3 regions of the Phyllobacterium sp. T2-21 genome follow, and region 2 is predicted to be linked to each of the others. Evidence: predicted binding sites of a transcription regulator. Region 2 holds the regulator's gene; each other region holds the start of a gene.
What was found. The regulator LexA, encoded in region 2, represses DNA repair genes until DNA is damaged. The targets are predictions, from matches to a motif close to TGTTCNNNNTGTGTTCNG.

Region 1 (6,945 bases), 110 kb from region 2:
ATGGAAATAGTCAAAAACATACATTTGACAGGGGATGCCGAAAGGGATCTTCTGTCAAATTATGGAGAAAAAGACATCCTGAATATCAACGATGTTCACCATGTCCAAACCTATACGCATTATGCGTGGCTTAACGATGATCAATCCATAAAATCACAAGGGGTTCATTTGGTGCGCATGCCAGTCGTGCATGAATCGTGCAATGTGAAATATTCTCTATTCGATGGCGGCAGGAAAATATTCGGTGTCTGTTTTTTGGATGACACATCTATATTGGGATATTTGGGTTATGATGCCTATGATGAATATCATAATTATACGATAGATTGCATTGATGGTGTTCATTCCATAATAAAATCAAAGCCGCATCAAGCTATTGCTGACATGCTTGATCGTATTCGCACAAGGCACAAATGAGTGCGTGACGCCGCTCCGTCTACTGCTGCGCTTCCTTTTTCTGATTTTGAGGGGTGAGGAAGCATTCCCGCCGGAAAGGACAGGGATGAGAATATCTCGGCTTGGGATGTGGTGGATAAGTTTCAGCCCAAATACTTTTCACCCCCCCTCTGGGCTGCCGCCCATCTCCCCCACAAGGGGGGAGATCAGCTGTCACAGCTGTTTCAGTTGATCTTCAAGGGGGAAAGTTGACCGAGATGATTGATGCCGATGCGATCTCCCCCCTTGTGGAGGAGATGTCCGGCAGGACAGAGGGGGGGAAAGCCATTGAGCGCTTGCCCCAAAACAAAATGGCGATGCAAAGCACCGCCATCTGAAACAGGTTTCATCGCTGAATATCAGATGTCCAGCTCTTCCACGAACGCGGCGCGGTCCTGGATGAAGCGGAAGCGGGCTTCCGGTTTCGTGCCCATCAGATCATCGACCGCGAGTTTTGTTTCCTCGATCCACTCCTCGTCGATCTGCACCCGCAAAAGCGTGCGCTTCTTGCGGTCCATCGTCGTTTCCTTGAGCTGGTCGGCGCGCATTTCGCCGAGGCCCTTGAAGCGTCCGATCTCGATCTTGCCCTTGCCGGTGAACAGCGTGCGCATCAGTTCATCCTTGTGCGCGTCATCGCGGGCATAGGCAACCTTGCCACCCTGGGCGATGCGGTAGAGCGGCGGCACGCCGAGGAACAGGTGGCCGTTGCGAATGAGTTCCGGCATTTCCTGATAGAAGAAGGTGATGAGCAGCGAGGCGATGTGCGCACCGTCGACGTCGGCATCGGTCATGATGATAATGCGGTCGTAGCGCAAATCCTCGTCGCGGTATTTTGACCGCGTGCCGCAGCCGAGCGCCTGGATCAGGTCGCCGATCTGCTGGTTGGCCGTCATCTTTTCCCGCCCGGCGCTGACGACGTTGAGGATCTTGCCGCGCAGCGGCAGCACCGCCTGCGTGGCGCGGTCCCGCGCCTGCTTGGCCGAGCCGCCGGCGGAATCACCCTCGACGATGAAGAGTTCGGCGCCGAGCGCACCCGTCTGGGTACAGTCGGCCAGCTTGCCCGGCAGGCGCAGCTTGCGCACCGCCGACTTGCGGTTGACTTCCTTTTCCTGGCGGCGCTTGACGCGCTCGTCCGCACGCTCCACCACCCAGTCCAGCAGCTTCGATGCTTCCTGCGGCGAGGCGGCAAGCCAATGATCGAATGGATCGCGGATGGCATTTTCGACAATGCGCTGCGCTTCGACCGTGGCAAGCTTGTCCTTGGTCTGGCCGACGAATTCCGGTTCGCGGATGAACACCGACAGCATGGCCGCCGACGAGATCATCACGTCATCGGTGGTGATGATCGACGCGCGCTTGTTGCCGGTCAGTTCCGCATAGGCCTTCAGGCCACGGGTGAGGGCGATGCGCAGACCCGCCTCATGCGTGCCGCCTTCGCCTGTGGGAATCGTGTTGCAGTAGGAATGGACAAAGCCGTCGCCGCCATACCAGGCAACCGCCCATTCCAGCGCGCCGTGCCCGCCGGACTTTTCCGTCCTGCCCGCGAACATGTCGCGCGTGACCTGAAAATCCTTGCCGAGCGAGGCCGCCAGATAATCCTTCAACCCGCCGGGGAAGTGAAACACCGCCTTGTCAGGTGTCGGGTCCTTCGGGTCGAGCAGGGATGGCGCGCAGTTCCAGCGGATTTCAACGCCGCCGAAGAGATAGGCCTTTGACCGGGCCATCTTGAAAAGCCGGGCCGGATCGAACTTGGCGCCCTGGCCGAAAATCTCCGGGTCCGGATGGAAGGTCACGCGCGTGCCGCGACGGTTGTGCACCTCGCCGACATCCTCGATCGGTCCGAGCGGATGGCCGCGCGAGAAGCGCTGGCGGTAGAGGCGCCGGTTGCGGGCCACTTCCACTTCCACATGATCGGACAGGGCGTTCACCACCGATATGCCGACGCCGTGCAGACCGCCCGATGTTTCGTAGACGTCGGAATCGAATTTGCCGCCCGCATGCAGGGTGGTCATGATGACTTCAAGCGCGGATTTGCCGAGCTGCTTGGGATCGGGATGCGGATCGACGGGGATGCCGCGGCCATTGTCGGTGACCGAGAGATAGCCGTTCTCGTCCAGTTCGATATCGATGAAGTTGGCGTGCCCGGCAACCGCCTCGTCCATCGAGTTGTCGATGACTTCGGCAAAGAGATGGTGCATCGCCCGCTCGTCGGTGCCGCCGATATACATGCCCGGACGGCGGCGGACGGGTTCGAGACCATCGAGAACCTGGATCTGCGCCGCATTGTAGCCGCCGCTGCTGTCGGGGGCGGCCCGTGCCGGGGCCTTCGCGGCCGCAACCGGCGCGATTTTCACAGGCGGGGCCACCGGTGTCGCGGCGGGTTCGACCCTGGTCTGGTCCACCGCTGCCTGGCGTTCCCGGGCTGTTTTGACTACCGCTGAAAAGAGGTCGTTATTGTCATCCATATCGTATTTTGGCCAATGCTACAGGGGCTGCGAATCACCGGCAATCTTGACATGCTTCGCCGGGAAACGCGATGGGCGTTCGTGATCTGTTCCGGGGTTCACCACAGAACTATGCGGTTAAAACCCAAGTTTCAAGCGGCTTTGAGGCGCGAGACGGCTTTTTCGAGCTCTTCGATCCGCTCGCCCAGCTCCTGGTGCAGAGCCTTGAGATTGGCGATCTGGCTTTTCAGCAGGCGGTTTTCGTCCGCCGTGTCGCTCTCGTCGGGCGATTGTCCGACCCCGTGGATGAGCCAGGTCTGCGTGACCCCGAGCGATCCGGCCAGCATGAACAGGCGGTGGACACCGGGCTCCGACCGGTCGGATTCCCAGGCGGCGATGGTTTCCGGCTTGACGCCGACACGCACCGCGAGCTGCGCCACCGTCATCGACTTGGCATCGCGCGCGCGGGAAAGGCGGCCGCCCAGCGTGTCCGTGTCGGGCATGGCGGTGATGATGTTGGAGATGAAATTCATGGCTTTCTCCATCTTTTTCTTGTTTTTAAAGTGTAGACGAAAGCTTTTGCACCATTTGGAAGCAGAAAAGTCAAATCCGGCGGCATTCTGCTTCCATTTTGCATTATGCGGATGATTGCATTTTTCCGCAGAGCCGATATGGCTGGGGCCCCACCTGAGCCATTTGTCCCGGAAAGGCCGCACCATGGAAAACACAACCTCGCCGCAAATGAGGGGCGTCGGAACGATGGCCGGTGCGATGTTTATCCTGCCGATGATGGATGCCATCGCCAAATGGCTGTCGACGGTGGACAGCCTGCCGCCGGCCACGGTGACGTTGTCACGCTTCGTTGTCCAGACGATCCTGACCATGCTGATCATCGTGGCGCTGACCGGCATGCGCTCGCTCAAGCCGCACAACCTCTGGGGCAACCTGCTGCGCGGTTTTCTGATGGGCATCGGCAGTCTGTGCTTCTTTGCCGCCGTCAAATACATGCCGCTTGCCGACGCCATGGCGGTGTTTTTCGTCGAGCCGCTGATGCTGACGCTGCTCTCGGCCGTGGTGCTGAAGGAAACCGTCGGCTGGCGCCGGCGCATTGCGGTTGCGGTCGGGTTCATCGGGACACTGATCGTCATCCAGCCGAGCTGGGAGCTGTTCGGCTGGGTTTCGCTGCTGCCGCTGGGTACGGCGGCGCTGTTTGCGGTCTATCTCGTTCTCAACCGCCGCCTGGGCGTGCACGACACGCCGCTGGTCATGCAGCTCTATGCCGGCATCGGCGGTACGGTGACGGTGATCGTCGCGCTGTTCCTCGGTGCAGCCTTCGGCGTCAGCGACATGACGCTGGGCACGCCCGCAACCGGCATGTCCTGGTTCCTTTTGTTTGCCATCGGCGCGATCGCCACGGGCGGGCATCTCCTCGTGGTGCAGGCTTCGCGCCTTGCGCCGGCGTCGCTGCTGGCGCCGTTCCAGTATCTGGAAATCGTCATGGCCGTCATCATCGGCCTGTTCGTATTCCAGGAGTTTCCGACCGCGTCGAAATGGCTGGGCATCGCCATCATCATTGCCTCGGGTGCCTATGTGGTCTGGCGCGAGGGGAAAAAGCAGAAAACGCCGGAGCCCGCTTTCAATTAACCGGTCTGCTTTCCATGCAAGCACTGACAATAGCAGTTGAGCAAATCAGCCATTGGCAATAGAACCAGAGGCGCATTTTGTGCGGGAGGTCCATAAAAGTGTTCAAGAAAATCCTGATTGCCAACCGTGGGGAAATTGCCTGCCGCGTGATCAAGTCGGCAAGGAAAATGGGTATCGCCACGGTGGCGGTCTATTCCGACGCGGATCGCGATGCGGTTCATGTCGACATGGCCGACGAGGCGGTGCATATCGGTCCGGCGGCGGCCTCCGAGAGCTATCTCGTCGCCGACAAGATCATTGCCGCGTGCAAGGCGACGGGCGCTGAGGCCGTTCATCCCGGCTACGGCTTCCTGTCCGAGCGCGCCTCTTTCTGCGAGGAACTGGAGAAGCAGGGCATCGTCTTCATCGGGCCGAAGCCCAGGGCGATCATCGCCATGGGCGACAAGATCGAATCGAAGAAATTCGCCAATGCCGCCAAGGTGAACACGGTTCCGGGCTTTCTCGACATCATCACCGATGCGGCGCATGCGGAAAAGATCGCCGGTGAAATCGGCTATCCCGTGATGATCAAGGCCTCCGCCGGCGGCGGCGGCAAGGGCATGCGCATCGCCTGGGACGAGAGCGAAGTGCGCGACGGCTTTGAACGCGCCACCTCGGAAGCGCGCAATTCCTTCGGGGATGACCGGGTTTTCATCGAAAAATTCGTGGTCGAGCCGCGCCACATCGAAATCCAGGTGCTGGGCGACAGTTTTGGCAACTGCATCTATCTGGGCGAGCGCGAGTGCTCGGTGCAGCGCCGCAACCAGAAGGTGGTGGAAGAAGCCCCGTCGCCGTTCCTCGACGAGGCCACCCGCAAGGCCATGGGCGAACAGGCCGTGGCCCTGGCCAAGGCGGTGGACTACCAGAGCGCCGGTACGGTCGAGTTCATCGTCGACAAGCACCGCAACTTCTATTTCCTCGAGATGAACACCCGTCTGCAGGTGGAACATCCGGTGACGGAATTGATCACCGGCATCGATCTGGTCGAGCAGATGATCCGCGTGGCAGCGGGCGAAAAGCTCGCGCTGAAGCAGTCGGACGTCAAGCTGAACGGCTGGGCCATCGAAAGCCGCCTTTATGCCGAAGATCCCTATCGCAATTTCCTGCCGTCGATCGGCCGCCTGACCCGCTATCGCCCGCCAAGCGAAGGCCCGGTCGGCAAGACCATCATCCGCAACGACACCGGCGTGACGGAAGGTTCGGAAATTTCGATGTTCTACGACCCCATGGTGGCAAAGCTCTGCACCTGGGCGCCGACCCGGCTGGAAGCCATCGACGCCATGGCCGATGCGCTCGATACCTTCGTGGTCGACGGCATCGAGCACAACATCCCGTTCCTGGCGGCGCTGATGCAGCATCCGCGCTGGCGGGAAGGGCGGCTGTCCACCGGCTTCATCGCGGAGGAATTTCCCGACGGCTTCCATCCGATTGCACCAACGGCCGCCGACAGGGACGTGCTGGCCGCCATTGCGCTTGTGGTGGAACTGGTGCGCAAGGGGCGCCTCGACGGCCTTGGCGACCGCCTGCGGCCGCATACGGGCAGGATCCGCGCCGAATGGGAGGTGCGGATCAACGACGAATACGTGCCGGCGAAAATTCACCGCAGCGTGGCCAAGCCGCCGGTCAAGATCGAACTGTCGCTGCATGGCGGCGAAGCCATCACCATCCGCAGCGACTGGCGTCCCGGCGATGCGGTCTGGGACGGCTATATCGACGACCGCGCGGTGAAGGCGCAGCTGCGTCCCGTGCTCAACGGCGTGCGCATCGACTGGAAGGGCATGTCGGTGATCGGCCATGCCATGCAGACGCATGTGGCGGCGCTGGAAAAACTGATGCCGGTGAAACTGCCGCCGGATACGTCGAAAATGCTGCTGTGCCCGATGCCCGGCCTGATCGTTTCGATCAACGTGGCGGAGGGTCAGGAGGTGAAGGCGGGTGAAACGCTGGCGATTGTCGAAGCCATGAAGATGGAAAACGTGCTGCGCGCCGACCGTGATCTCACCGTATCGGCCATCAATGCCAAGCAGGGTGACAGCCTGGCCGTGGATGCGGTGATCATGGAATTCGCCTGATCTGGTTGCATGTCCATAGTGCGTGGTTCGACAAGCTCACCATGAGGGATGTTGGGTGATTGCAGCCAGCAAGCTCCCTCATGGTGAGCTTGTCGAACCACGCAGATCGGTTCTGCCAAATCCTCTAGCGCTCGACCGGCCCGAACACAGGCTCGAATGCGTCCCGCAGCGCCCGGTCGAGATCGTCCATGCCGACGGGCAGGCCGAGATCGACGAGGCTGGTCACGCCATGGCCGCGCACACCGCACGGCACGATGCCGTCGAAATGGGCAAGCTCCGGTTCCACATTGATCGAGATGCCGTGAAAGCTC
Region 2 (6,945 bases):
CGACCTCGAACAGGCCTGCCAGCACCGCAATCTGCGGGAACATCGAGACGGACAGGATGGTCAGCAGCAGCAGCGAACGGCCGCGAAACCGCACACGGGCCAGCGCAAAGGATGCGGTGACGGCGATCAGCAAAGCCAGCAGCACCACCAGTGTCGACACGACAAGCGAATTCAGCAGATTGCGGGTGAAACTGCCGGCATTGATGACCGATACGTAGTTTTCCAGCGAGAACGACGACGGAAAATACTCGACGGTGAACAGGTTGCTGCCGGTTTTGAAGCTGGTGATGATGGCGTAATAGAACGGAAAGACCGCCAGCACGACAATCAGGGTGACGAGCGCATAAAACGCCGTGTTCTTGGTGAGATTCCAGATCATCAGCGGTCTCCTCCGTCGAGGCGCACGCGGCCAAGCCAGATCGCCAGCACGGTCATCAGGGCGATCACCAGAAATAGCAGCGTCGACTGTGCCGAACCATAGGCGAACTTGTCGAATTCGATGAGATTTTCCCGCGCCAGCACCGACATGGTCTTGGTCTGCGAGCTGTTGGGCGTCAGAACATAGATCAAGTCGAAAATGCGCATGGCATCGAGCAGGCGGAAAATGATGGCGACCATCAGCGCCGGCTTGATCAGCGGCAGGGTGATGCGGAAAAACTGGCGGATCGGATGCACGCCGTCGATATGCGCGGCTTCATAAATGTCCTTCGGCACCATCTGCAGGCCTGCCAGAATGAGCAGCGCCATGAAAGGCGTGGTCTTCCAGACATCGACGATCAGCACCGCCGTCATGGCCGTATCGGCACTCGCCGTCCAGGCGATGGGATGGCTGATGAAACCAAGGCGCATGAACAGATCGTTGAGAATGCCGAACTGGTCGTTCAGCATCCAGCCCCACAGGCGGGCTGACACGATGGTCGGGATCGCCCAGGGAATGAGGATGGCAGCGCGGACAATGCCCCTGCCCTTGAACTCGGCATTCAGAACAAGCGCGACGATCATGCCGAAAAAGGCTTCCAGCGCCACGGAGATGATGCTGAAGCGCACTGTGTTCCACACGGCGTTCCACCAGGTCGGATCGACCAGAAGTCCTGAGAAGATCGTGCGGCCGCTTTTCAGCTGGATCCACGACAGATAGTTCTTGAATCCCACCCATTTGGCCGCACTCATATTGGTCAGCGAGGCATCAGTGAACGAGAAATAGATTGTCCGAAGCAAGGGCCAGCCGGCAACAATGGCCAGCGCGATGATCATCGGAATGAGAAACAGCTGCGCCGAGCGGGCGCGCTGCCGCAAAAGCTCTGAACGTGCGGTGGAAGGCGTCATGCTCGTATTCCTGCCCGTGTGGTTCCGGATGAAGCGAAAGCGTCAGGCAAACGGTGCGAACGGGTTCGGGAGGTTGTGAACGCCATCCGCACCGTGCCCTTTTGCTGGCAGGGGTCTACCAGCTGTTTCCCTTGAGTTCGGTCAGCTTTGCTTCCAGAAGCTCAAGGTTTTCGGCAGCGGTGCCATTGCCCGATAATGTATCGTGGACCGCGCTCCAGAACATGTTGGACACTTCATTGTATTTCACCTTCGTCGGCGCCGAGGGGCGCGGAACGGAATTTTCAAACACCGGCTTCCAGTTTGGAATCAGCGGCTGCGCGGCGGCGATATCCTTGTCGTCGTAGAGCGCCTTGATGGTCGGCATGCTGGCCTGGGAAATCGCCCGCGCCTTCTGCTGTGCGGGAGAGCCGAGGAACAGCGCCAGCTTGATCGCCTCTTCTGGCGCCTTCGAGTATTTTGAAACCGCCAGGTTCCAGCCGCCAAGCGTTGCAGCGGAGTTCTGGCCCTCCTTGCCGCTCGGCAGGGGTGCCACGTCGAACTTGCCCTTGATGGCGCTGCCATCGGCCCCGGCCAGCGCATAGGCATAGGGCCAGTTGCGCATGAAAACGGAATTGCCGGTCTGCCAGACACCGCGTGCCTCTTCCTCCGTGTAGGCGAGCACGCCCTTGGGCGAGATGGTATCGACCCAGCCCTTGGCGCGGTCGATGGCCGCTGCGGCTTCCGGATTATTGATCGAAATCGTGCCGTCCGCCTCGACAATCTGCCCACCGCCCGAGGATTTTACCCATTCGAGCGCGTTGCAGGTCAGGCCCTCATAGGCATTGGCCTGGAAGACAAAGCCATAAATGCTCTTGTTGCCGCCCGCCCGCTCGCCATCCTGGATTTCCTTGGCGGTTGCCGCCATCTCGTCCCAGGTTTTTGGCACCGGCTTCTTGTACTTTTCCAGCAGGTCCTTGCGGTAGTAGAGCGCCGGGGCGTCGGTGAACATCGGCAAGGCGACCAGCTTGCCGCCGACGGTCTGGCTTTCGATGATCGACGGTATGTGCTGATCGATAACGTCCTTTGCGGCTTCCTTCAGGTCGAGGAACTGGTCGGCCAGCTGCGGCGCCCAGATCACGTCGGTGCGGTAGACGTCGATATCGGTATTGCCGGCGGCGAGCCACAGGCGGTACTGACCGAAATTGTCGGAACTGTTGGCTGGCATGGCAACGATGGACACCTTGTTGCCGGTTTCCTTCTCGAACTGGTCAAGCTGCTTGCGCAGGAACTCGCGTCCATTGCCGGTGTCGCCGGATACGATCGCCAGATTGGCGGCAAAAGCCCCCGAAGCCAGCAAGGTCGTGGTCAAAAGGGTCGCAATGAATGATTTGGCTTTCATGATTTCCTCCCAAAAATCTGACAGAATCGGCTGCCGCACATCGCAGCGATGCTTGGCCCCTCTTCAAAAACTCCTCCTGAAGCGCTTTGGAAATCATTTGAAACATCAAAATTCAAAGCGCTTTGAATGAAAAATGGCAAAGGCTCTTTCACCTGTCAAGCCGCAAATTGGAGACACAAGCCAGACATCAAGGTCAACCACATGGAGAAATGGATTATTATATATATGTTACAGTGCATTATACGGTATTGCTGAGAACACGAATTCCGGGCTGCCGCCCCGTTGAAACAGCACGGAGCCGACCACGGATCACAATATCGCGAGCAATTTACCAAAGCGCTTTGAATTTAGCCTCTGGTTATGTTTATTATTTGGAGTCATATCTGCATTGCCTGAACAGACCGTACTGGATTGCTTGCCATGAAACTCAAGGAACTGGCTGAACAACTGGGCCTCTCGCAAACGACCGTCAGTCGCGCCCTGAACGGCTATCCTGAAGTCAACAAGGCGACGCGCGAACGCGTCAGCCAGGCAGCCCTCAAATTCGGTTACAGCGCGAATGCCAATGCCCGGCGCCTTGCCATCGGCCGCATCGGCGCCATCGGCATCCTGATGCCGCGCGACCGCAGCGAACGTTTCGGTCCGCACACGAGCGAGTTCTTTTCCGGTCTGGCCGAGCAGCTGTCGCAGCATGAAATGGACCTGCTGATGAGCCCGAGCATCAACAATGACGAGCTTGCGGCCTACCGGCGGCTGATTTCCAGCAAGCGCGTGGACGGCATCATCGTCACCGGCCCCACCCTGATGGACGAGCGGGTCGCCATGCTGACGGAAGCGAAATTTCCCTTTGTGCTGCACGGGCGAACCAATATCGCCGCCCCGCATGCCTGGCTCGACATCGACAATGCCGGCGCCTTCCGGCAGGCGGCATCGCACCTGATCGATCTCGGCCACCGGCATATCGCGATGATTGACGGGCTGAAGGGCCACACGTTTTCCGAACACCGGGAAATGGGTTATCGCGAAGCATTGCTGGAGCGCGGCATTGCCGTTGATCCGCGCTTCATCGTGCATGAGCGTTTTTCCGATGAAACCGGTTTCCATGAGGCGCAGCGGCTCTTGTCCTATACGCCGCATCCGACCGCCATTCTCGCCGGCTCGATGATGACGGCGCTCGGCATTTTCCGCGCCATCCGTTCAAGGGGCTATGAACTCGGCAAGGAAGTTTCGGTGATCGCCCATGACGACGTGTTCCCCTATCTCAATGCCAGCAACATGGTCCCCGCCATGACCACCACCCGGTCGTCGATCCGCTCCGCCGGATCGCGTATCGCCGAACTGCTGGTGCGCGTCCTCGACGGCGAGCCGGTCGAGAACATCCATGAGATATGGCCGGTCGAACTCATCCTGCGCCAATCGAGCGGTCCGCCCGTCGCCCCGCGCCGGTGAGTGCCTAGCCCAATTCGAAGGTTGTGATGCCAAAAATCCGGTCGAGCGGCAATTCGGGCGCCGGTCCGCGATACATGCGTGCGGTTTCGAACACCGGCGCGAGACCATAGCGGTCGCAAAGGCGCCGCGCGGCCCCATTGGTCCCGGGAATATCCAGAAAGACCTGTGCATCCCCGGCTTTTGCTGCGAGCGATTGAAACAGCCGGTCGGCGATCTCTTCGGTTTCGGCAAACAAGGGACCGATTTTGCAACCCTCGCGGCATGCGCGCACGACGCCATACCCCGCGATTTTTCCGTCGGCAATGCAGGCCAGGCCGTGGCGGGAGCCGGACGGGCCAAGCCAGGCACGGATAAACGATTCCCGTGGTTCGGGATTGAATTGACGGTCATAGGCGGCGACGGCGCCAATCCATTGCGTATCGATGGCGACGATATCGCCGCTGACGGGTGCCCTGCAGCCGGGTGCGCCGCCATAGCGGTAATTCGCATGGGCATAGACAAACCCCGACTTCCGATAGTTTTCCTGCTGGGCAACGACACCATCAAGGCCGACGGTCTGTCCGGCAAATCCGCTCAGCACGTCCTGCCAGAGCGACCAGCCGAAACCCAGACCGCGCGATTGCGGACGCACCATGTAGAAACCGAGAAAGCCGTAGTCTCGCGCATAGCGGACCAGCGAGACCGCTGCCGTCAGCTCACCATTCACCTCAAGCACGTGATAGCCCTTGGGGTCCGCGGCCCAGAATGCATCCGCATCGTCCAACCCGGGGTTCCAGCCCTCGGCGGCCGCCCAGTCGATGATGCTGCCAAGATCCCGGCGCTCGGCGATTCGGATGAAAGCTGTCATGATATTGTGATATCCAGTTGGAAACCGGCGGAACAGTACCCTGAACGGGCGCATTTCTGCCCCCACAAGCTTCGTAACCAAGCTTCCAGCATTGCCGCAACGGAATATTAAGCACTTGTAGAACAATGCTGGAACAGATAGTGTTTGTTCTGGTTTTGTTTTTCCGATTCCCTGCTAAAGGATCGCCAATGCTCACGCGTAAACAACATGAACTTCTTCTCTTCATTCATGAGCGTCTGAAGGAGACGGGCATTCCGCCATCCTTCGACGAAATGAAGGATGCGCTGGATCTGGCCTCCAAATCCGGCATTCACCGGCTGATCACTGCGCTGGAAGAGCGCGGCTTCATTCGCCGGCTTGCGAACAGGGCGCGCGCGCTGGAAGTCCTGCGCCTGCCCGACTCCATCGCACCCGGCCTCAACAGCCAGAGAAAGTTCGAGCCGAGCGTCATCGAGGGCAGTCTCGGACGCAATGTTGCACCGCCGAAGCCGCAGCCGCGCGCCTCCAACGACATGGATATGCCTGCCAATGTCAGCATTCCGGTCATGGGCCGGATTGCCGCCGGTGTGCCGATTTCTGCGATCCAAAACCAAACCCACATGCTGAGCCTTCCGCCAGACATGATCGGCAGCGGCGAACATTATGCGCTTGAGGTCAAGGGCGACTCGATGATCGAAGCGGGCATTTTCGACGGCGATACCGTTGTCATCAAGCGCGGCGACACCGCGAGCCCCGGCGAAATCATCGTGGCGCTGGTCGATGACGAGGAGGCCACCCTCAAGCGGTTTCGCCGCAAGGGTGCCTCGATTGCCCTGGAAGCCGCCAACCCTGCCTACGAAACGCGGATTTTCGGACCGGACCGCGTGCGGGTGCAGGGCAAGCTCGTCGGCCTGATCCGCCGTTATTGACCGGCCGCCGCGTCCCGTTCAGCATTGTCCGGGACGCCTTCGGTCGCGTGGGCCTTGTGTGAACGCTCCGGCCGGTTGCGCGCCGCATTGGAGTGGATGCGGTACTTGTTCCAGGGTCGGTCCGGCGGACCGATCGCCCAGGTCAGGCGGGCCGACTGCACTCTTTGCTCCAGCGCTTCTCCGGCTTTCGATAGATTCGTCAGGTCACCCTGCCCTTGCCCGCCGGAACCGAACCGGATTTCGGCAGCACCGTTCAAGGCGAGATCACGGCGCGTGATCACCATCGGACCGGGAACGGGGCAACCGGTTTCCACACCGGCAAAGCCCAGCACGACAATATTCCCCTCGCTGCAGGCGGCGTTCCTTTGCGCGGGATCATCCGTATAGGCAATGACGAGACCGCCCGGTTCTCGCGCCAGACAGAGCTTTCCGGCGCATTCGAAGGCACCCTCCGCTGCCTTTTTGCCGATCCGCGCCGGTTTGACGATCTGTTCCAGCCCAAAGCCCTGCCGCCAGTTGTTCAACGTGAAGGCGCCGCCCTGCGGGCGATTGATCATCAATGCCGCGCCATTGCGCACACCGGCCAGCCGGCCATCCTCGGACAGGACGATATCCGGCGGCGCTGTGCGTGCCATGATCAGGACGGCCGCAGCAAACAGCGGCAGGCTGCACAGACGCAACCACGACGTCGTGAGAAGCAGGATCACAAGTGCCGCACTCATCAGGATCAGGCTCGGCTGCGGCATCGGACCAAGATTGCCCGAGGGCGAGAGTGCGGCAACGTGATGGGCGATGAACACCACCATCTCGATGCCGCGTTCCATGACGGCGAACGGCAGGAAATCCAGATCGAACGGCATCAGCAACAGCGCCAATACGGCGAAGGGCATGACCAGAACCGAGACCACGGGCAAGGCAAATGCGTTGCCGATCAGTCCGAGCGGTGCGGTATTGTTGAAATGATAGGCGGCAAAGATCGCACTGGCCGAACCGGCGACCAGGGATGTCAGCGCGACGTCAACGATGTGATCGCCGAT
Region 3 (6,945 bases), 600 kb from region 2:
CAACACCCGGCACGCCCAGCAAGACCGTGCGCACCGGGCCGCGCGACGCCGCATTGCGGGCCGGGCGCACCTGCTATGACCATCTGGCGGGAAAGCTCGGTGTGTCGATCACCGATGCGCTCGTCGGGGCCGGGCATCTGGAACTCGGGCTCGATGCGGGTGAACTGACGGATAGCGGCCTGTCGCTTTTCGACAGGCTGGGCATGGATATCGGTGCGATCCATCAGAAGAAGGGCCGCGTCCTGTGCCGCCCCTGTCTCGACTGGAGCGAGCGGCGCCCGCATCTGGCCGGTGCAATGGGCGCCGCATTGTGCAGCCACTGCTTCGACAAGGGGTGGATCCGGCGCGTCGACGGTACGCGCGCCGTATCCGTGACGCCGAACGGCCAGCGGCATCTGCGTGAAGCCCTCGGCGTCAACCTGGTGTAGATCGGGATTAAGAGGTGCGTGGTTCGACAAGCTCACCATGAGGGAAGTGGTTTGGCTGCAAGGCTACTAGGAAACATTGCAGGATTAGCTCCCTGCAACCTACTCCATCCCTCATGGTGAGCTTGTCGAACCACGCACCATATGGCAGGGCAGCCTTCGATGTGCTGCCCTTAACGCTGTCTAGACGTGTTTGGTGATCCCGCCATCCACGCGAATGTTCTGCCCCGTGATGTAGCCCGCATCGTCCGACAGCAGGAACGCGGTTGTCTTGGCGATCTCGTTCATGGTGCCGACGCGTTTCATCGGAATGCCGCTCTCGGTGCCCGGCTTGTGATCGAGACTGTCGATAAAGCCGGGAAGCACCGCATTCATGCGGATATTGTCGGCGGCGTAGCGATCCGCGTAGAGTTTTGTATAGGCGCCGACGGCGGCGCGATAGGCGCAGGACACCGGGAAGACGAGGCTGGGCTCGAAAGCGGCGAAGGTGGTGATGTTCACCCAGGCGCCTTTGCCCTGCTTCAGCATATAGGGTGTGACGAGCCGCGCCATGCGCACGACGCTCAGCACCATCAGATCATTGCCAAGCGCCCATTTCTCGTCGGTGATGTCGATGAGGTCACCCTTCGGCGGATGGCCGGTGTGGTTGACCACGGCGTCGATGCGCCCATAGGCTTCCGCTGTCTTGGCGACGAGCGTTTCCAGATCCTTGGCTTCTCCAGCCGAACCCTTGATGCCGATTGCACCCAATTCCGCTGCCAGCTCGATGGCGCTGCCGGATGGCGACATCAGGCCGAGCCGGTAGCCTCTGGCGTGCAGCTCGCGCGCTATGCCTGCACCCATGCCGCGTCCGCCGCCGGTGATGATTGCTACGGGTGATTGTGAGGTCTCAGTCATGCGAAATCCTGTCGATGTCGTTTGGGTGCGGCGGAGCATGTTGGAATAAGACCGGCGGCGCAAATGAATTCCGCCCGGCATATCCGTCAAATTTTTTGAACCGGGATCAGATTTTGAATCAGAAACTCTCTTGAAATCACTGATATTGTGGTGAAAGATGGCGGCATGATCCGTCGTTCGAATATCGTGATGCTGTACACCGCACTCCTTTCCAGGGGTGGTGGAGAGCTGTTGCGCTGACGTCGACGCGATCTTTCACCAGACCCTGCCACGAGGCGAGCAGGGTCTGACCTTCGCTCTCCTCGAACAAACGGAGAGCAAGATGCAAGACCAACCTTTATCACCACCCCACGATAGCGCATTCTCGATCCGGGCGGCGCGTGTCGCCGATTTTGAACAGATCAACGCATTGACCAATTTACCCGGTTTTCGTGCCGGTACGCTGCGTTTGCCCTTTCAAAGTGCGGAGCAGACCCGCAAATGGCTCGAAAGTCTGGGCGCGGGGACGACAAGCATCGTTGCCGAGATCGATCAGCAGATCGTTGGCCACGCGGGCTTGCATCGCTCCGATGGCAGGCGGGCCCATACGGCGCATCTCGGGCTCGGCGTGCATGACGATTTCACCGGGCGCGGCATAGGCAAGGCGCTGCTGCTTGCCCTGATCGATGCGGCGGACAACTGGCTCAACATCCGGCGCCTGGAATTGACGGTCCATGCCGACAACGTCAAAGCCATCGGTCTCTACGAAAAATGCGGCTTCGAGCGGGAAGGCGTGCACCGGGATTATGCCTTCAAGAACGGGCGGTTTGTCGATGCTCTGGCCATGGCGCGGCTACGGCTGATTTAGCCGTTTGCTTTCCATATTTTGCCGTATTCGATGCTATATTTCGCAACATTTCCAACGGGGACCTGATTCCATGATCAAGAAGTTTGCCATCGGCTGTCTTGCCGCGACGTTTTTGGCCGGTTGCACCACCACCGATCCCTATACCGGCGAGCAAAAAATATCGAATACGGCCGGTGGCGCGGCAATTGGCGCAGCGGTTGGTGCGCTGGGTGGTCTCGCCGTTGGCGGCGGTGGCAAATCCGGCCGCAACGCGGCGCTGATCGGTGCCGGTATCGGCGCATTGGCCGGCGGTGCTGTCGGCAATTACATGGACCGCCAGGAATCGGAACTTCGGGCCCAGCTGCAGGGCACGGGCGTATCGGTGACCCGTAACGGCGACCAGATCATCCTGAACATGCCGTCGAACATCACCTTCGCTACCGATCAGGATGCGGTGAAGCCGCAGTTCTTTGCAACGCTGAATTCGGTTGCAGTGGTGCTGCGCAAGTTCGACCGCAGCATCATCGACGTCTATGGCCATACGGACAATGTCGGCGGCCAGCAGTACAATCAGCTTCTGTCCGAGCGCCGCGCGCTGTCCGTTTCGAACTACCTGACCCAGCAGGGCATCGACAATCGGCGTTTCTCCGTTCGCGGCTTGGGCATGGACCGGCCGATTGCTTCCAACAATTCGGAAGCCGGCCGGTCGCAGAATCGCCGCGTCGAACTGCAGATTTCGCCGCTTACCTGACCAGTGTCAGGGCGACAGCAATGCGCGCTGCAAGGCGTGCATTGTTTTCCACCAGGGCGATATTCGCCTTCAGGCTTTCGCCCTTGGTGATGTCGAGAATTTCCGAAAGAAGATATGGCGTTACGGCCTTGCCCGTGATGCCATTTTTTGTGGCGCGCGACAGGGCTTCACGGATGTATCCGCCCATGATGTCGGCCGGAATTTCGCTTTCCAGCGGAATCGGGTTGGCGATCAGCATGCCGCCGTTGACGCCGATGGCGCTGCGCGTCGCCTGGAACCTGGCGATGGCTTCCGGCGTGTCGAGACGCAAGGGGGCCTTGAGATGCGACTGGCGCGACCAGAAGGCCGGCAGAACATCCGCTCCATGCACCACAACGGGTACGCCTTTGGTTTCAAGCACTTCCAGCGTCTTTTCAATATCCAGAATCGCCTTGGCGCCCGCCGAGACGACGATTACCGGGGTGCGGCCCAATTCTTCCAGATCGGCCGATATGTCGAAACTGGTCTCCGCGCCCATGTGCACGCCGCCGATGCCGCCCGTGGCAAACACCTTGATCCCGGCCATGTGTGCGGCCAGCATGGTGGCGGCAACGGTGGTGCCGCCGGTGCGGCCTTCCGACAGCGCAAACGCCAGATCGGCGCGCGACAGCTTCATGGCGCCCTTGACCTGCGCCAGCGCCTCACGTTCTTCGGCCGAAATGCCGATCTTCAGGCGGCCATCGATAATGGCGATGGTTGCCGGGACTGCGCCGCCATCGCGGATGATCGTCTCGACATCGGCGGCCATGCGGCTGTTGTCCGGGTAGGGCATGCCGTGGGTGATGATCGTGCTTTCCAGCGCCACCACCGGCTGCCCGGCGGCAAGTGCTTTCTGCACCTCCGGTGCAATGTCGGTGAACGGGTTGAGGGCTGTTGTAGTCATGGTTCTTTCCTTTGTCGTATCAGGCCGTTGGCTCATGCGAGCGGGATGGCCTCCGGTATGGTCGCGAGGGCCGCGTCGAAAATCCTGGATGTGAAGATCGGCGTTGCCGAATGGGTTTGCAGTGTCAGCGCCGAGGCGGCAAAGCCTTCGCGCACGGCTTGCGCGAGGGGAAGGCCGCGCATCAGCGCCGATATGGTGCCGCCGGCCAGCGCATCACCCGCGCCGGTCACATCGGCGATACCGGTCAGCGCGGGCGGAAGCAGGGAGAATGCACCGCCGCTGGAATAGACCAGCGCAGCCTGCCCGCCATTGCTGACAACGGCAGTGTGCAGACCCTCTGCCGTCAGGGCGCGGTGCAGATCGGGCAGGCTGGCATCGGCGCCCAGTCCCGTCAGCGCAAAGGCTTCACGCCGGTTGAGGAACAGGCAAGCGAGATCGCCGAGAACCGGCCGCAACCGCACTGCCTTGGCCGGGGAAATCGCCAGCGCATAGAGCGGTTTGCCGCCGGCAAGCTCGGCCAGTTTCTGCAGCGCTTCCGACGGCAGATTGGCATCGCCGAAAACCGCATCGGCGGCATCGATGGAATCGCGCACCTTGCGCCGCCTGAGCTGCCGGGGCAGGGCGAGTTCATACAGCGCCATGTCGGCAATGGCCGCAACCACATCGCCCTGTTCATCGAGGATCGCCGTATAGCTCGGGGTTGCCCGGTCGATGAACACGGCGGAACTGTCCTTGATTCCGGCGGCCTCAAAGGCGGCGCTGATGACATCGCCAACCCGGTCGCCGCCGCGCACCGACAGCATTTCTGCCCGTACACCGCGCCGCACGGCAAGGCGCAATGCATTGAACACGCCGCCGCCGGGCTCTTCGCGCATGATGCCGGGGTTGGACGCGCCGGGAATGAAGGGAACGCTGCTCTGGCCGCGCCGGTCCATATGGGCGCCGCCGACAGCAAACAGCAGCGGTGTGTAATCCTGAGTCATGGTTGGTGGCTTTTGCTGAACAAAATTATCGGTTGCAAGACACTTGGTCCTTTCCTTCTCTAGATGGCCTGCTGCCCTGACGCAATCGCCGCAACGATTCGAATTTGCCGGGCGCGGTTTTCCCGTTCATGCGGCCCGAACATGAGGAACATGTGGACAAGCGCAGGCAGCCAACTTTCGGAACATTTTAAGAACATTTTTGTGTTATCATTGTTTTTCAATGGCTTGTGCATATTGCCAAATGAGAACAAAACAGATACAAATATCTTCAAAGGCCGGAGCATCCGGGCTTCATGGATAGCACAGGGGTGGTGTAACATGGCTCAAAATTCTTTGCGGTTAGTTGAGGGTAATTCGGTGGATAAAACGAAAGCGCTGGATGCGGCATTGTCACAGATCGAGAGAGCCTTTGGTAAGGGTTCGATCATGCGGCTTGGACGCAATGAGCAGGTTGTGGAAATCGAGACGGTTTCGACCGGGTCGCTTTCCCTGGATATAGCCCTTGGCGTTGGCGGTCTGCCGAAAGGCCGCATTGTCGAGATTTACGGGCCGGAAAGCTCGGGTAAGACAACCTTGGCGCTGCATACGATTGCGGAAGCCCAGAAGAAGGGCGGTATCTGCGCCTTTGTCGATGCGGAACATGCGCTGGACCCGGTCTATGCCCGCAAGCTGGGCGTGGATCTGGAGAATCTTCTGATCTCGCAGCCCGATACGGGCGAGCAGGCGCTGGAGATCACCGACACGCTGGTGCGTTCCGGTGCGATCGATGTTCTGGTGGTCGATTCCGTTGCCGCTTTGACCCCGCGTGCGGAAATCGAAGGCGAGATGGGCGATTCTCTCCCCGGCCTGCAGGCCCGCTTGATGAGCCAGGCACTGCGCAAGCTGACCGCATCCATTTCCCGCTCCAATTGCATGGTTATCTTCATCAACCAGATCCGCATGAAGATCGGCGTGATGTTCGGTTCGCCTGAAACCACGACGGGCGGCAATGCGCTGAAATTCTATGCTTCGGTGCGTCTCGATATCCGCCGCATCGGTGCGCTGAAGGAACGTGACGAGGTGGTCGGCAACCAGACCCGCGTCAAGGTGGTCAAGAACAAGCTTGCGCCCCCCTTCAAGCAGGTCGAATTCGACATCATGTATGGCGAAGGCGTATCCAAGACCGGCGAACTGGTCGATCTCGGCGTCAAGGCTGGTATCGTTGAAAAGTCGGGTTCGTGGTTCTCCTACAATTCCCAGCGTCTGGGGCAGGGCCGCGACAACGCAAAACTCTTCCTCAAGGACAATCCCGAAGTCGCCAATGAGATTGAGCTGGTCCTGCGCCAGAATGCCGGTCTGATTGCCGAGCAGATGCTGGACAAGGGCCCGGACGATGTCGAGGACAATGACGGACCCGAGGCCGCAGAAGGCTGATCTCCCAGGACGACCGTTCCGGTCTGCAATTCAAACCCGTATCCGGCCGCCGGATGCGGGTTTTTCTTTTAAAATGCTCTCACGCTGTAAGACCGTCTTTCATATTGGGGCTAACTTCCCTCATGCTGAGCTTGTCGAAGCACGCACAACCGCTCTGCGTGCTTCGACAAGCTCAGCATGAGGGAGAGTGCACGCATTCGAAGACTGTGCTGTTCATAAGCGGAGCCTATTATCACAGGGATTTTCTGGACAGGCCGCGGTCGCATCGCTACAAGCGTTGCGTTCCGCCCTTTGTTGCAGAAAGGGGCTATTTCGCTTTGGTTAGAGACAAGTCAGAAGGCAATGCACATGAGTGGCGTCAACGAAATCCGGTCGACATTTCTGAACTATTTCAAGAAGAACGGCCATGAGATCGTGGCGTCGAGCCCGCTTGTGCCGCGCAACGACCCGACGCTGATGTTCACAAATGCCGGCATGGTGCAGTTCAAGAATGTTTTCACCGGTCTGGAGCAGCGGCCCTACAGCCGGGCCACGACATCGCAGAAATGCGTGCGCGCCGGCGGCAAGCACAATGACCTGGACAATGTCGGCTATACCGCCCGCCATCACACCTTCTTTGAAATGCTCGGCAATTTCTCCTTCGGCGATTACTTCAAGGAAGAGGCGATCAGCCTGGCCTGGAATCTGATCACCAAGGAATATGGTCTCGACAGGAACAAGCTGCTCGT

Region 1: parE (DNA topoisomerase IV subunit B) is a predicted target of LexA. The motif match lies at 2,977-2,994, and genes of this name have one in related genera.
Region 3: recA (recombinase RecA) is a predicted target of LexA. The motif match lies at 4,983-5,000, and genes of this name have one in related genera.

The regions. Positions count from the first base shown of each region.
Region 1 is NZ_AP027912.1:2,183,827-2,190,771, forward strand. It holds gene ACZ5FP_RS11005 (hypothetical protein) at 1-417, shown strand; gene ACZ5FP_RS11010 (hypothetical protein) at 645-773, shown strand; gene parE (DNA topoisomerase IV subunit B) at 795-2,900, opposite strand; gene ACZ5FP_RS11020 (helix-turn-helix domain-containing protein) at 3,032-3,412, opposite strand; gene ACZ5FP_RS11025 (DMT family transporter) at 3,597-4,523, shown strand; gene ACZ5FP_RS11030 (ATP-binding protein) at 4,670-6,634, shown strand; gene lipB (lipoyl(octanoyl) transferase LipB) at 6,759-6,945, opposite strand, start outside.
Region 2 is NZ_AP027912.1:2,295,664-2,302,608, reverse strand. It holds gene ACZ5FP_RS11525 (carbohydrate ABC transporter permease) at 1-379, opposite strand, end outside; gene ACZ5FP_RS11520 (carbohydrate ABC transporter permease) at 379-1,326, opposite strand; gene ACZ5FP_RS11515 (ABC transporter substrate-binding protein) at 1,442-2,704, opposite strand; gene ACZ5FP_RS11510 (substrate-binding domain-containing protein) at 3,125-4,153, shown strand; gene ACZ5FP_RS11505 (GNAT family N-acetyltransferase) at 4,158-5,000, opposite strand; gene lexA (transcriptional repressor LexA) at 5,189-5,908, shown strand; gene ACZ5FP_RS11495 (ComEC/Rec2 family competence protein) at 5,902-6,945, opposite strand, start outside.
Region 3 is NZ_AP027912.1:2,899,717-2,906,661, reverse strand. It holds gene ACZ5FP_RS14630 (ArsR/SmtB family transcription factor) at 1-428, shown strand, start outside; gene ACZ5FP_RS14625 (SDR family oxidoreductase) at 609-1,322, opposite strand; gene ACZ5FP_RS14620 (GNAT family N-acetyltransferase) at 1,645-2,169, shown strand; gene ACZ5FP_RS14615 (YiaD family glycine zipper/OmpA-like lipoprotein) at 2,240-2,899, shown strand; gene ACZ5FP_RS14610 (pseudouridine-5'-phosphate glycosidase) at 2,892-3,821, opposite strand; gene ACZ5FP_RS14605 (carbohydrate kinase family protein) at 3,854-4,804, opposite strand; gene recA (recombinase RecA) at 5,123-6,217, shown strand; gene alaS (alanine--tRNA ligase) at 6,566-6,945, shown strand, end outside.